2 regions of the Rhizobium grahamii genome follow, and region 1 is predicted to be linked to the other one. Evidence: riboswitches for the same ligand, from Rfam matches in the RefSeq annotation. Region 1 holds a riboswitch; the other holds the start of a gene.

Region 1 (7,518 bases):
GGGAGCGCCGCCGGGTGTGGCTGGCGTCGGCCCTCACGCATCTCAACGAGCGTGAAATGAAGATCATCAGCGCCCGCCGGCTCGCCGAAGATGGTGCGACCCTCGAAGAGTTGGGCGCGGATCTCGGTATTTCCAAGGAGCGTGTGCGTCAGATCGAAAGCCGGGCGATGGAAAAGCTGCGTACGGCGCTCGTCAGCGCTGATCCGTATATGGCGGCATCGGCCTGAACCCATCCTGAGTCACAACAAAAAGCCCGGCGAAAGCCGGGCTTTGTTTATTCCGCGATGATCTTGACGCGATCGCCGGGCGCCACCGACGCGCCTGTCGGCAGGGCATTGATGAGCTTGAAGAGATCAAGTTTCCGATCCGTCCCCATCATTCGTGCGGCAAGCGTGGTGATGTTGTCGCCAGCACGAACGGTTACGACACGCACGCGAAGCGGCTTCAGTGAAGCCGCCTCCTCCGGCGTCATGCGGCGGAAACTCGCGCGCAGGACATCGGCCGTCTGCTGCAGCGTCGGGCTGCCCTTCGGAACCGCCGTCAGGAAGCGGAAGATCTGCGAGTTGTTGCGTACAACGGTAACATCGAAGTCCCAACGATCGGCGCTTGCGCGCGCCGTCGCGGCTTCCATGCCATTTACCGTGACCTGGCGAATACTCGATGGATCGAGACCGGTGACCCAGCCGCTGGAGATGTAGTTGGTCAGTGATTGGTTCTGGTTGTCGGCAACGCCATCGAAACGGATCGCGACATCGCCCGGTCCGGTCGCCATGACGGCCTCGACCTTGTTGTCGATCTTGAAGTCCGGCGGCACGTCGAAACGGATGCCCAAACCACCATGCAGGAATGTCTGCCCCCGGACATAGCCCTCTTCGGGGCTGTCGCCATATAGCAGGCCATCAATGCCGTCGAGATAGTAGTTGCGGCCGGTGTCGCCAACCTTGCCTTCCTGTCCGAACGCACGCGCGTGATCGCGCGCAAGCTCGATACGCTGGGCGGAATTGGGATGGCTTGACAGGAAGTCCAGGCTCTGGTCGGCATCCGGATCCACCGACATGAAACGACTATAGCCTGCCATGGAATCGAGGAAGCGCGCTGCCGCATAGGGGTCGTATCCCGCTTCGCCGAGCATGCGCACGCCGATGACATCAGCCTGCAATTCCTGCTGCCGCGAGAACGCGGCGAGGCGCAGCTTGCCGCGTGCCAGCGCCTGCTTACCGGCGATATCGCTGGACAGAACTTCTGCGACAACCCGGCTGGCGATGACTTCAGCTTCTTCGCGCTTCTGCCGCTCGATGCCGTGGTTCGCGGTCACGTGACCCATCTCATGCGAGAGCACGGCCGCGACTTCCGAGGCGTCGTTGGCGAGCGCGAGCAGGCCGCGCGTCACATAGAGATAGCCCCGGGCAGCGCAAATGCGTTGATCGCGGGCGAATTCAGGATCGTAATGCGGTAGGACTGGCTGGGGTTTTCAGAGACAGCCGTCAGCGCGCCGGCGATACGGGCAACCAGCCGCTCGGTCTTCGCGTCCTTGTACTCGCCGCCATAGCTGGCGACGATGCGCGGATGCTCGCGCGCACCCATCGCGGCACGAGGATCGTTCTTCTGGACTTCGTCGACGATCTGGGGGTTCGAGGAGGGGCCGACGCTCGGTTGGTAGGATTGCTCGAGAGCCGACTGACAACCGTATAGTCCTGCACCGGTGGCGCAGATCAGCGACGCCTGACGAGCCCAACGACACGTTGCGAGAAACACACTACTGGCGGGCGCGGTCAGTTTCCACGTCGTCATGCGGTCCAGTGCGTCTCTCCGAGTCATATTGCTTGCCGATCGGTTTCCCCTATGGTTGATCCGATCGCGATCATTGCGGTTAAACAGGCGTCCATCCCCGCTTTTGCACTGCACAAACAGGGACGCAAGTCTTTGCTGTAACTGATTTTCGCATCGGTTGCATAGCGAGACTCTGCTTAAATGTGGCGCCGTTGTATTTTAGCAAGCCTGACGTGGTTAAGGAGTTCTTTGGGTCGACTCAAATTATGGCGAAAGTGCCGTTGCTCGAGTGAGAATCGTCAGCCGCGCAGAAATTGGACCACGCCAAAGTGATCTTTCTGCTCAATAAACTGCTCGATCGGTGCATCGGCGACAATAGAGCCTACGTCGATAAAGATCGCATGGTCGGCTATCTTCCGAACCTCGTCAGGGTCGTGCGACACGATGACAACAGTATTGTTGGTTTCGCGATGCAACTCGAGAAGCAATGTCGCCATATCGTTTCTGAGTGCCGGATCAAGGGCCGCGAACGGCTCATCGAGCAGAAGCAACGGGCGCTTGCGGACGAGCGCACGCGCGAATGGGACCCGCTGTCGCTCACCGCCGGAAAGCGTGGACGGCATCCGCTTCTCGAAGTTGTCGAGACCGACCTTGGTCAGAGCCTCGCTGATCGCTGACCGATCCGTGGCCGACAGCTTCAACGACGGATTGATGCCGAGGCCGACATTGGTGAAAACATCGAGGTGGGCGAACAGATTGTTGTCCTGGAAGACGAGCGAAACCGGGCGCCGTGATGGATGCTCGCGGGTGATGTCCTCTCCCGCAACGAGGATGCGCCCCTGTTCCGGTATGTCGAAACCGGCGAGAAGATTGAGGAAGGTCGATTTTCCGGCGCCGGATGGGCCGGTCACCGCGATCACGGCTGCGCGCGGCAGCTTGCAATCAAAGTGGAAGGAATGCTGGCCAAGCCGAAGCCGCACATTCTGCATTTCGATCCCGTCAGCCATGCAGGACAGCCTCCTTTCTGGTATTTCCACGTGTACCCGCAATTGTCAGAAGAAGGCAGATGATGCCGAGGATCAGCGCCAGTCCGTCTGCATCGCTAGTTCGGTAGCTCCCTATGCGGCTGTAGATCAGCCAGGGAAGTGTGACGAGGCTGTCGGAGCCAAACAGCGCGACTGCGCCGAGATCTCCGAGCGACAGCGCCGCAGCGAATGACAAAGCCGTCAGCAACGGCTGCCGCATCGCCGGCCAATCGACAAAGCGAAGACGAGAGAACCCTTCGATACCGAGGCTTGCGCTCAAGCGCTGGGTTCGCTGCTGGTGTGTCGCGTAGGCTGGCTCCAGCACGCGCATGACGAAGGGGAGAGACATCAGCGCGTTGATCGCGGCGATGAGAATGGGGGCATAGGCGTTGATGTCGCCCACGGATCGAAGAGCCATGAACCAGCCGGTTGCGAGCACGATCGGCGGCACCAGCATAACGAAGGACGAGGCTGAGCCCATCGCTCCGAAAAAAGCCCTGTCGGCGAGGCTTCTGCTTCCTCCAAGTGCTACCGTATGTCTCGCCCGGACGAGCAGCATTGCGATGCTCGACGAAAGCACGGCCGAACATGTCGCTATCAACGCGCTGGTGATGGTGGATCGCCAGAAGATCGGTTCCAGAACAAGCTTGATCAAATTCGCACGCAGTCCGGCAACGGCGATCGAGATCAGCGGTAACAGCAGGAATGCGACGCCGATAAAGAGCAGAGTGATATCCAGCAGACGTACGGGAAGGGATGTACCGTCCGGTCGCTTCACCGTCTTTCCCACGGTTGTTCCCTCGTCATCGACAGATCGCAACAGCGCCATTCCGCCCAAAATGATTGCGGTCAACACGATCTGCAGCACCGAGAGTGAAACCGCCCTGCCGGGATCGAAATCGAAACGCAGTGACTGGTAGATGGCCACCTCGATCGTTGTTGCCGCCGGCCCGCCACCGAGCGCCAGTACCAGCGTGAAACTCGTGGCGCACAGCATGAAAATCAGCCCTGCGACGCCTGGGATAACCGAGCGCAGTACGGGCCACTCGACGAAACGGAAAATATCCTTCGGTCGCATGCCAAGTCCAGCACCCACCAGCCAGTATTCGCCGGGTATGCGCTCCAGCGACATCAGCATAAGCCGGCAGGCGAGCGGCAGATTGAAGAAGACATGCGCGAGCAAGATCCCGGCAAGCCCGTAGATGCTTATCGGTTCGGCAAGTCCGAGGCGCAGCAGCAGGGAATTCAGAGCACCTTGCCGTCCCCATATTCCGATGAGACCCAAAGCGCCGACCAGCACGGGCAAGCCCATCGGCAATGCCATCAGCCGCACGATCCACTGGCGGCCGGGCAGGTCGGGTTGGCGCGCAAGCGCCTGGGCAAGCGGGATTGCGAAGACGACCGAGAGGAGTGTCGAAAGGAATGCCTGCAGCAGCGTGAAGCGCAGGACCCTTCCGATGTAGGGATCAGCCAGAACCGATGCGAGGGACTGGATACCGCTCGCCATCAGCAGCATGAAGACCGCGAGTGCAATGAACAGAACGATAGCGGCGAGACCGAAGGCCCCGCCGATCATCGAAAACCGTCTCTGTGCCGCGGTCAGCAGCATCAATTCATGCTCATTGCCGCAAGCCACTCATCGATCCAGGCCTTTCGATGCGCCGCGACATCGTCGGAACTCATCAGGAAGGTCTTGCTCGGCTTGACGAGCTTGCTGAAGGCGTCGGGCAGGGGCTGAGACGTTGCCGCAACCGGCATCATCCAGTTGTTTGTCGGGATGGTATCCTGGAAGCCCGGCGTCAAAACGAACTTGAGGAAATCTCGGGCAAGATCCTTGTTCGGTGCGTTCTTCAGCAGGCCGGCGACTTCGATCTGGATGTAGTGCCCTTCGGAAAAGTCCGCGGCCTGGTATCGGTCTGTGTTTTCCGAGACCATATGGTAGGCGGGAGATGTCGTATAGGAGAGCACCATCGGTGCCTCGCCCTTCGTGAAGAGCCCATAGGCTTCCGACCAGCCTGGCGTCACAGTAAGAACGCGGTTCTTCAGCTTGGCCCAGGCTTCCGGCGTCTTGTCGCCATAGATCGACTTGACCCACAACAGCAGGCCGAGACCCGGGGTCGACGTGCGCGGATCCTCGATGACGATTTTCTGCGACGGATCGCCCTCAACGAGATCCTTCATGCTCTTCGGCGGATTCTTGATGGTCTGCGTGTCGTAGATGACGGCAAAATGCCCGTAGTCGTAGGGGACGAAAACATCGTCCTTGTAGTCGCCCGGTACGCTCAGACCAGCGGTATCGACGCCGCTTGCGTCAAACAGGCCGGTTGCCTTTGCTTCCGCCACAAGATTGGTGTCGAGTCCAAGGACGACGTCGGCCTTGGTGCCCGCACCCTCGAGCTTGAGGCGGGACAGCAGCGCGACACCATCGGCGACACTGACGAAATTGACGCTGCACTCGCACGTCTTCTCGAAAGCGGCCTTGACCTTCGGGCCGGGACCCCATTCCGATGTGAAGCTTTCGTAGGTGTAGATCGTCAGAGACTTCTCGGCTGCGCCGGCATTCGTTGCCGAGAACGCGGCAACGGCAGCTACGAGAGCAGCCAGCCCATGAAGAACTTTAAAGTTGGAAACAAACATCGCACCTCTCCTCTTGCTGTTGTTGAAGGGGAAAAGGGCGGTGGCAAATGTCACGCGTCTAATCCCTCCGCCGGTGTTAGCCGGATCAGGTTCCGCGGGTTAGCTTTTGCAAGCCTCTCAGCCTCCGTTCGATGAACGAAGGCACCCCGTTAGAGCGAGAAGAGATGTATCGTCGCGGCCGGCATCTGGCAAGAGTGAAGCCGGCCACCTATTCCTTATTCGCTGGCTTCCGCGACCGCCGCCGGACGGGTGCCGCTGACGAGCCGCGGCAGTTGCACCGGTTTCAGCAACAGCGCCGCAATCAGGCCGACGAGGGCGATGCCGCAGGAGGTCATGAACAGCGGCGTAAACGCGTGCGAATAGGCATCCGCCACAGCCTGTTTCACGGCATCCGGCAAGCCCGCCATCATCTTCGGTGTCAGTTCCTCTATGTTGGAGACACCCGGGATGATAGATCCCGATCCGCCAAGCTGCGAACCGACGATTGCGCCGTAGATAGAGATGGCGATCGATGCGCCTCCCATGCGGGACAACGTCACCGATCCGGTGGCAGCGCCGACGTCGCGTGCAGGCGTGGCATTCTGGACGCCGATAACCGGCACCTGCTGGGCGAGGCCAACGCCGATCCCATGCATCATCATCAGAGCGCCGATCAGGTAAAGCGGGGTACCGGCGTGAACCTGGGAGATCAGGGCAAATGCCACGGCGCTACAGCTCAAGCTTGCTATGGCGAGCGGCTTGTACCGTCCCGTCGCGGAGATGATGCGTCCGGCTGACAGCGAGCCGCAGACGATACCGCCCGTCAACAGGATGAAAAACCCGCCTGCGGCAGAGGGCGATAAGCCCGTCGTCGTCTGTAGGAACAGCGCGAAATAGTTCACCATGCCGATGCCGATGGCGCCGCTCATGATCGACATGGTCAGCAGCAGGCTGAACGTCGAGTTGCTGAACAGGGAGAGCGGGATAATCGGCTCAACGGCGCGGCGCTCCACCATGACCCAGGCGATCGCGGCTGCGACACCAATGCAGATGATGGCAAGGTTCTGTGGTGCGATCAGAGAATCGAAAAGTTGCGCCCCATCAGCCGCAAGCACGACACTTGCCGTCACCACGGCAAGCAGTACTGCGCCCGCATAGTCGATCTTCGGGCGCCTGTTAGGCTTGCGATAGGGAAGCATGAAGGCAAGCCCTGTGAGGACAAAGATGCCGATCGGCACGTTGACGAGAAAGATGGAGCGCCAGCCGAAGAGGTCACTCATTGTTCCGCCAAGCACGGGACCGATGGCACCGGAGGCCATGAGGACCAGGCTCGAATAGCTCTGATATCTGGCCCGCTCGCGAGGTTCGAACAAGTCTGCGTTGACGGCGAAGATCGATACCATGATCCCGCCGCCACCAAGCCCCTGCAGCACACGCGCGGCAATCAGGGTATTCATCGAAACCGCCAGACCACAGATGGCCGAGCCGACAGTGAAGATCAGGATCGCTGCCATCATCACATATTTTCGGCCGAACAGGTCGCCGAGCTTTCCATAGAGCGGCATGACCGCGCTGACGGAGAGAAGGTAGGCGGAGCCAATCCAGCTGAAGCGCTCAAGGTGTCCGAATTCACCGACGATCGTCGGTAGAGCTGTCGCGACAATCTGATTGTCCAGCGTCGCCATGAACAAGGCTGTCATCAGGAAAAGAAAGAGAATGAGCTTGCGGCGATGATCCGCCACAAGGGGTGCCGGCGCACTATGCATATCCATGGGAGTGCCATTTTCCGATTAGATGAGAGTTGGATTTGTGTGCTATCAGCATATAATTGTCAATGGCATATTTATGACGACGGCATATTCTCATCCATATTGCCTTCTGTTATGATCGCCCCATGAACAAAACCGCGAAGGAAATCGCCGACATCGAGAGCGCTGCGGACAGCGAAGGCAGCGTCACGCATATCGGCCAGACAATGACCCGCATGCGGCTGATGACGGGTCGCAGGCTGATCGGAAGGCTTGCGATACAAAGCGTGGCGCCCGGTCTGGAGTTGTCGCATCTGGATGTTCTGGATGCGGTGAGACGCGCGCAGGACTCGGGAGAG
Region 2 (7,518 bases), on a different replicon from region 1:
CCGGCATGATCATTCCGGTCGCGGTCGGCGCGGAGGATGGCGTCACCAATCCGCTCCTGCATGAATCCGCGGAGCAGTTGGCACATTCGACCTGGCACCAGAACTTCTTCGACCAGGACCTCGGCCCCTCGGTCGGTCGCGTCGTCAACGACGTGTCGGTTGCGATCGTCTCCGGACAGATGAGCTCGGAGGATGGCGCCCAGCAGATCCAGGACGCTTTCGAGCAGGATCAGTTCTGATCATGACCATCGCGGCGCGGGACCAGTTCTCGCGCCGCTATTTTCTATTCGGAAGTGAGGTCACCCATGGCCAATGTCAGCGCCGCCACAGCCGTTCGGCCCCTGCGCGTTCCCGCGACCGCGTCTGCCCGGCGCAAGCATCCGGCCGTGTCCGGCCGTTTGCCGGTGTTGCTCTTGTTCCTGCCGCCGGCTCTGCTGCTGTTTTCTGTCTTCGTCATCCTGCCGATGGGCGAAGCGGCCTGGTACAGTCTTTACAAATGGGACGGCTACGGCCTGCCGACGCAATATGTCGGCATGCGCAACTTCGAACTGCTGTTCAAGAACGGCGCCTTCCTGACGGCGCTGAAGAACAATGCGATGATCATGATCATCTCGATCATCATCCAGATTCCGCTGGCGATCTGGCTGGCGATGATGCTGGCGCATCGTATCGCCGGTGTCGTGCTGTTCCGGCTGATCTTCTTCCTGCCCTACGTGCTGGCGGATGTCGCAGCCGGCCTGATCTGGCGCTTCGTCTACGACGGCGACTACGGCCTGTTTGCATCGATCGCACATCTTCTCGGCGTCGAAACCCCTTATGTGCTGGCCGACAAGGACCTGGCGATGTACGCGGTGCTCGGCGTGATCGTCTGGAAATACTTCGGTTTCCACATGATGCTTTTCATCGCCGGGCTCCAGTCGCTGGACAAGAGCGTGCTGGAGGCGGCCGAGATCGACGGCGCCAGCGGCTGGCAGCGTTTCCGTTACATCACCCTGCCGCTGCTCGGCTCGACGGTCCGCCTCTCGGTGTTCTTCGCGGTCGTCGGTTCGCTGCAACTGTTCGATCTCATCATGCCGCTGACCGGTGGCGGGCCGTTCAATGCGACCCAGACGATGGTGACGTTCCTGTTCAACTTCGGTGTCGCCCGCATGCAGGTTGGCCTCGGAAGCGCCGTCGGCGTCGTCCTGTTCCTGATCTGCGTCACCCTTGCCTTCGGTTACAAACGGATATTCATGCGCCATGACTGACGTCGTCACATCCGAGCGGCTCAGCGCCGGCACCAAAACCTACCTCTACACCTCGCTGGTCATCATCTCCGCGATCGTGCTGATCCCGCTGGTGACCACGGCGCTCGGCGGCTTCAAGGATCTGGGCGATCTGCGCACCAATCCCTTCGGCCTGCCGGTCGAATGGCATGCAGAGAACTACACCGATATCCTGTTCGGCGATCGCTACTGGCGGCAGATGGTCAACTCGCTGATCATCGCCGCGCTGACAGTGTTTCTCACGGTCTCCGTCTCAGCCATGGCGGCCTTCAGCTTCGCGCATGTGCGCTTCTTCGGCGCGGATTTCCTTCTGAACTACTTCCTCATCGGGCTCATGTTTCCGGCCGCGACCGCCATCCTGCCACTGTTCATTCGCATCCGTGATCTCGGACTGCTGAACACTTATTGGGGCGTGGTGCTGCCGCAGGTCGCCTTCGGGCTCGGGATGAGCATTCTTCTCTTCAGGAATTATTTTCGCAACCTTCCGGAAGAATTGTTCCAGGCGGCTGTCGTCGATGGCTGCGGCTACATTCGCTTCTTCTGGCATATCTGCCTGCCGCTTTCGCGCCCAATCATCGCGACCGTCAGCATCATTTCCTTCGTCGGCAGCTGGAACAGCTACATCCTGCCGCTGATCATGCTGAATTCGGAGAAGATGTATCCCTGGCCGCTCGGCATCATGGTCTATCGTGGCGAGTTCGGAACCGCCTGGCAGCTGGTACTTGCGTTCATCACGCTGACCATCATGCCGACCATCATCGTCTTCTTCCTGGCGCAGAAGCACATCATCGCCGGCTTGACCGCAGGCGCGGTCAAGTCCTGACACGATGACGGAGACGGCGGCTAGCCGAAGACGAGGCCACCGTCGACGATGAGATTTTGTCCGGTGACTGCACGTGCCCACGGGCTTGCGAAGAAGAGAACCGCGTCCGCAGCTTCCTCCGGCGTCGTCACCCGGCGAAGCGGCGTGCTGGCCGCGATCAGGTCAAACACCGCATCGGGTGTCGCGCTGCTTGCCTGCGTGGTCCGCAGCAGACCGCCCGAGACCATGTTGACGGTGATGCCGAGCGGTCCAAGTTCGGCTGCAGCTGTGCGTGTCAGTGACAGAAGCGCACCCTTGGCAGCCGTATAGTCGTGATAGGGGACAACCGGGTTCTGGAAGAGGTTGGTGCCGATCGTGATGATGCGCCCGAAACGGGCCGCGGCCATCGCCGGGCGGGCGGACTGGATCAGGTTCAATGCTCCCTTCACGGCCGTGTCGAGCTGCGCCGTCATCGCCTCCCAGGAAAGCTGATCGAGCTTCGGGCGCTGATCGCCATTGAAGCTGAAATCGGTGAGGGCGTTGTGCACAAGTGTGGTCGGTGCGCCCAGGGTGTTCGTGACGTCAGACACCATGCGTCTGACGGCTTCGGAATCGCGAATATCGGCATGAAACGCCTTGGCCCTGTCACCGAGGCTTTCAGCCAGCGTTTCTGCTTCGCCGCGGCTATTGCGATAGTTGATCGCAACCTTCGCCCCTTCCCGGGCAAAGGCCGTGGCGATGGCCGCACCGAGACCGCGGGCGCCACCGGTGACGATGACCGTCTGTTCGCTGAGCGCTAGTGTCATTTCGAGTGTCCTTCTGTGAGCTTCCAAAGTTCATGAAAATGCTGGACGGGCCCATGTCCCGTTCCGACGTCGAGCGTATCGGCCTCAGCGACGGCTGCGGCCAGATAGGCCTTGGCTGTGCCGATCGCTTCGGGCAGGGCCTTGCCCTTCGCGAGTTCCGCGGCCAGCGCACTCGAGAGCGTGCAGCCGGTGCCATGGGTGTTCGCCGTTGGTACGCGGGCGGCTTCAAACCAGCGAAGCCCATCGGCGGTCGCCAGGACATCCGGACTGTCGGGGCCGGCAAGGTGGCCGCCCTTGACGAGCACGGCTTGAGGTCCGAGCGCGCGCAGCCTTTGTGCGTGGTCGGCCATCTCCGCGCGATTTTCCGCCGGGCGCAGATGAAGCAGTGCCGCAGCCTCTGGGAGGTTGGGTGTCAGCAGCGTGGCGAGCGGCAGCAGCCGGCGCGTCAGAACATCGACAGCCTCGGGATCGAGAAGATTGGCGCCGCCCTTTGCGACCATTACCGGGTCGAGCACGATTGGGATGTCGCGATGGGATTGCAGCACCTCGGCGACGGCATCGGCAATTTCGGCATTGGCGATCATGCCGATCTTGACGGCATTCACCCTCACATCTGCGAAAACCGCCCGGATCTGGTCGGCGACAAAGGCCGCCGGCACGAGATGCACACCGGAAACGCCCTGCGTGTTTTGCGCGGTGAGCGCCGTGAGTGCCGCCATGCCATAGACGCCGCGGGCCGCGAAAGCCTTGAGATCGGCTTGTATGCCTGCGCCCCCGGAAGGGTCGGAGCCGGCGATGGATAAGACGTTGCGGATCATCTCCGTGCCTTTCGAATAATATCGGCAATATCGCGGGCGGCGGCTTCCGGATCGCTCGTGCCGCAAATCGCGGAGACAACGGCCAGCCCGCCGGCACCGGCAGCGAAGACATCGCGGACATGCGTGGCCTTGAGGCCGCCGATCGCGACTGAAGGGACCGGGCAGACATCGACGAGCCGCGCGAGGCCGTCAAAGCCGATCGGTTGCTTGTGATCGGGTTTGGTGGCGGTCGCAAACACCGGTCCGATCCCGGCGTAATCGACGATGTCAGGATTCACAGCCGCTGCCAGCGCTTCGGTCTCGACCGAAAGGCCAAGGATCATATCGGGGCCGATGCGCTCGCGCGCAGCCAGCGCACCGAGATCGTCCTGGCCGATGTGGAGGCCATCGGCGCCGATGGCGATCGCCGCGTCGACGTCGTCGTTGACGATGAGTGCTGCGCCCGTGCCTGACAGCACGGCTTTCAATGCCAGGCCGGTCTCGATCATCCGCGCCGTGTCGGCATGCTTGTCGCGCAGCTGCACGATCGTCGCACCGCCTGCAACCGCCGCACGGGCCGTCTCGACCATGCCGATACCGGCACAGAGATCGGGATCAAGGACAAGGTACAGCGAGAGGTCGAACTGTTTCATGCTTGGCGGACCCTTGCGTGTCTGTCGAGGAATGCGCCGTCGATGCGCGCGAGGCTGTCGAGGAAGCGCACTGAGAACGAGCCCGGACCTTCTGCCTCGGTTGCAGCCGCCTCGCCGGCGACAGCAAACACCGCAAGCGCCGCGATCGTTGCTTCGAAGGGCGCATCGGGGTTGATGGCCGCAAACGCGCCGACCAGGCAGGTCAGGGAGCAACCCAGTGCCGTCACTTGAGGCATCCATGGCGAGCCACCATCGATGCGAACCGCCCTGGTCCCGTCGGTGACGAAATCCGTGGCGCCAGTAACGGCAACGACGGCTCGGTGCGTCTCTGCCAGGAGCCGCGCGGACGCTTCGGCCTGCTCGACGGGATCGCGGCTGTCGACACCCTGACCCCTGCTCGCGCCACCGGCGAGCGCGATGATCTCGGAGGCATTGCCGCGGATCACTGTGGGCTGAAGCTCGAGTAGTGACGCCACCGCTTCCCGCCGGAAAGCCGTGGCGTAATGGGCGACGGGATCGAGCACCCAGGGTTTATGATTGTCCCTTGCGGCGGTGGCAGCGGCACGCATGCCCCGCATCCATCCGGCGGACAGCGTTCCGATATTGATCGTCAGCGCGCCGGCAATGGCGGCGAACTCGCCCGCTTCCTCTTTGGCATGCACCATGGCAGGCGAAGCGCCGGTCGCCAGCAGCACGTTGGCTGCAATGTTCATCGCGACGAAATTGGTGATGCAGTGCACGAGCGGCGGCTGCGCGCGCAAGGCTTCAAGCAGTTTGCCTGGTGATGTCTGGTCTTGCATATTGCCCCTTTCAGCGGGGCGAGACGCGAGGGACGACACGCAAAGCGCGGGAAGTCCCGAGCGACTCCCTCCGCCAGCATTATCTGGTTCAGGTTCAAAGGGTACTTCTCAGCCCGCCTTCCGGCGTGCGCCCCTGTCTCTCATCGTGAATGTTTTCGCAGAGAAGGCTGGCCTTGTCATCTCAAAAATGACGGCTGCGACGGCTCAGAGACCGTTCTCCTTGATCGCCTCCATCGCCACGAAGGTCGACGTATTGGCCACGAAAGGCAGGCTGGAAATCTTCTCTCCAAGCACCTGGCGATAGTTGGCAATATCGGAGGTCCTGATTTTCAGAAGATAATCAAAGGCGCCTGCGATCATGTGGCATTCCTCGACCTCCTGCAGCTTCCGAACTGCTACGTTGAAGGCGTTCAACGCGTTCTCACGCGTATCCGACAGCTTGACCTCGGTGAAGGCGACGTGATTCTTGCCGAGTTTGTTGACGTCCACGATCGCGCGAAAGCCAAGGATATAGCCGTCTTCGATCAAACGTCGTAATCTGACCTGGCATGGCGTGTTGGAAAGACCGACGCGTTTCGCCAGGTCGGTAACGGACATCCGGCCATCGGACAGCAGGGCTTCGATAATCCTGTGGTCGAACTGGTCGATTTCTCTACTGTGGCTGGTTGTATTCACGTGAATTGCCCTCAAATTCCGCCAATCAATGGCGAATTATATTCAACAGGCATTCAAATCAAGTGAAATTGACTTCTCAAACCCTGTTAGCTTCAGGCCCTACGCGGATCAGGAGAAACATATGACGATCGTCGACGGCGCAGCGGCGCCCGGTGCCCCCACAGAGCAGGCTCACAACGCTGAAAATCCGTTCAGCGCATTTGCACCTACGATCCGCGAACAGAGCGATTTGCGTCGCGCAATCACGGCGGCTTACCGTACGCCTGAAACCGTATGCGTTCCACGCCTGGTCGAGGCTGCCGCACTTCCCGAGAAGGTCAGCAAGGCTGCTGCAGCAACGGCGCGCAAGCTGATCGAAGCGTTGCGTGCCAAGCACAAGGGCACGGGTGTAGAGGGACTGGTCCACGAATACTCGCTCTCCAGCCAGGAGGGGGTGGCGCTGATGTGTCTGGCCGAGGCGCTTTTGCGTATTCCGGATACGGCCACGCGCGACGCGCTTATCCGCGACAAGATTTCCGAAGGTGACTGGAAGGCGCATATTGGCGGCGGCAGGTCTCTCTTCGTCAACGCCGCAACCTGGGGTCTTGTCGTGACCGGCAAGCTCACGTCGACCGTCAATGATCGCAGCCTTTCGGCGGCGCTTACCCGCTTGATCGCGCGTTGCGGCGAGCCGGTGATCCGGCGCGGCGTCGATATGGCCATGCGCATGATGGGAGAGCAGTTCGTCACCGGCGAAACCATCGATGAAGCGCTCCAGCGCGCGCGCCCGCTCGAACAGCGCGGTTTCCGCTATTCCTACGACATGCTCGGGGAGGCCGCGACCACGGCTGCTGATGCCGAGCGCTATTACAAGGACTATGAGGCGGCGATCCATGCCATCGGCAAGGCCTCCGACCGCAGAGGGATCTACGAGGGGCCGGGCATCTCGATCAAGCTCTCGGCCCTGCATCCGCGCTATGTCCGCGCGCAAGGCGCACGCGTCATGGGTGAGTTGCTGCCCAAGGTGAAGGCGCTGGCCCTGATCGCCAAGTCGTACGATATCGGCCTCAACATCGACGCCGAGGAAGCCGATCGCCTCGAGCTGTCGCTGGATATTCTCGAGTCCCTTTGCCTCGACGAGGATCTGGCTGGTTGGAACGGCATGGGCTTTGTCGTGCAGGCCTATGGCAAGCGCTGCCCGATGGTGCTTGATTACATCATCGACCTAGCCCGTCGTGCTGGGCGTCGTATCATGGTTCGTCTCGTCAAGGGTGCTTACTGGGACGCAGAAATCAAGCGTGCGCAGGTCGACGGTCTGGCTGACTTTCCGGTCTTCACCCGCAAGATCTACACCGATGTGTCCTACATCGCCTGCGCCAAGAAGCTGCTTGCTGCGACCGATGCGGTCTTCCCGCAGTTCGCCACCCACAATGCCCAGACGCTCGCGACGATCTATCAGATGGCGGGCTCGGATTATTACGTCGGCAAGTACGAGTTCCAATGCCTTCACGGCATGGGCGAGCCGCTCTACGACGAGGTCGTTGGCCGCCAGAACCTGAACCGTCCGTGCCGCATCTATGCGCCCGTCGGGACTCACGAGACGCTGCTGGCGTACCTCGTCCGGCGTCTATTGGAAAACGGTGCAAACTCCTCCTTCGTCAACCGCATCGCCGACCCCAATGTATCGATCGACGAGCTGGTTGCCGACCCGGTCGAGATTGTCGCGAAGATGCCTGTTGTC

Evidence for each region. Region 1 has a riboswitch for thiamine pyrophosphate ahead of thiB (thiamine ABC transporter substrate binding subunit). Riboswitches for the same ligand answer to the same signal wherever they lie in the genome.
Region 2: linked by a shared signal. The riboswitch ahead of thiM (hydroxyethylthiazole kinase) and the one ahead of thiB (thiamine ABC transporter substrate binding subunit) in region 1 are both predicted to bind thiamine pyrophosphate.

The regions. Positions count from the first base shown of each region.
Region 1 is NZ_CP043498.1:3,260,571-3,268,088, reverse strand. Features, by position in the region: gene FZ934_RS15770 (RNA polymerase factor sigma-32) at 1-227, shown strand, start outside; partial or broken gene FZ934_RS15765 (M48 family metalloprotease) at 275-1,791, opposite strand; gene FZ934_RS15760 (thiamine ABC transporter ATP-binding protein) at 2,070-2,777, opposite strand; gene thiP (thiamine/thiamine pyrophosphate ABC transporter permease ThiP) at 2,770-4,404, opposite strand; gene thiB (thiamine ABC transporter substrate binding subunit) at 4,404-5,432, opposite strand; TPP riboswitch at 5,478-5,591, opposite strand; gene FZ934_RS15745 (MDR family MFS transporter) at 5,648-7,183, opposite strand; gene FZ934_RS15740 (MarR family winged helix-turn-helix transcriptional regulator) at 7,306-7,518, shown strand, end outside.
Region 2 is NZ_CP043499.1:198,235-205,752, forward strand. Features, by position in the region: gene FZ934_RS19810 (ABC transporter substrate-binding protein) at 1-239, shown strand, start outside; gene FZ934_RS19815 (carbohydrate ABC transporter permease) at 306-1,247, shown strand; gene FZ934_RS19820 (carbohydrate ABC transporter permease) at 1,240-2,088, shown strand; gene FZ934_RS19825 (3-oxoacyl-ACP reductase) at 2,109-2,873, opposite strand; gene thiD (bifunctional hydroxymethylpyrimidine kinase/phosphomethylpyrimidine kinase) at 2,870-3,691, opposite strand; gene thiE (thiamine phosphate synthase) at 3,688-4,323, opposite strand; gene thiM (hydroxyethylthiazole kinase) at 4,320-5,123, opposite strand; TPP riboswitch at 5,172-5,268, opposite strand; gene FZ934_RS19845 (Lrp/AsnC family transcriptional regulator) at 5,328-5,798, opposite strand; gene putA (trifunctional transcriptional regulator/proline dehydrogenase/L-glutamate gamma-semialdehyde dehydrogenase) at 5,920-7,518, shown strand, end outside.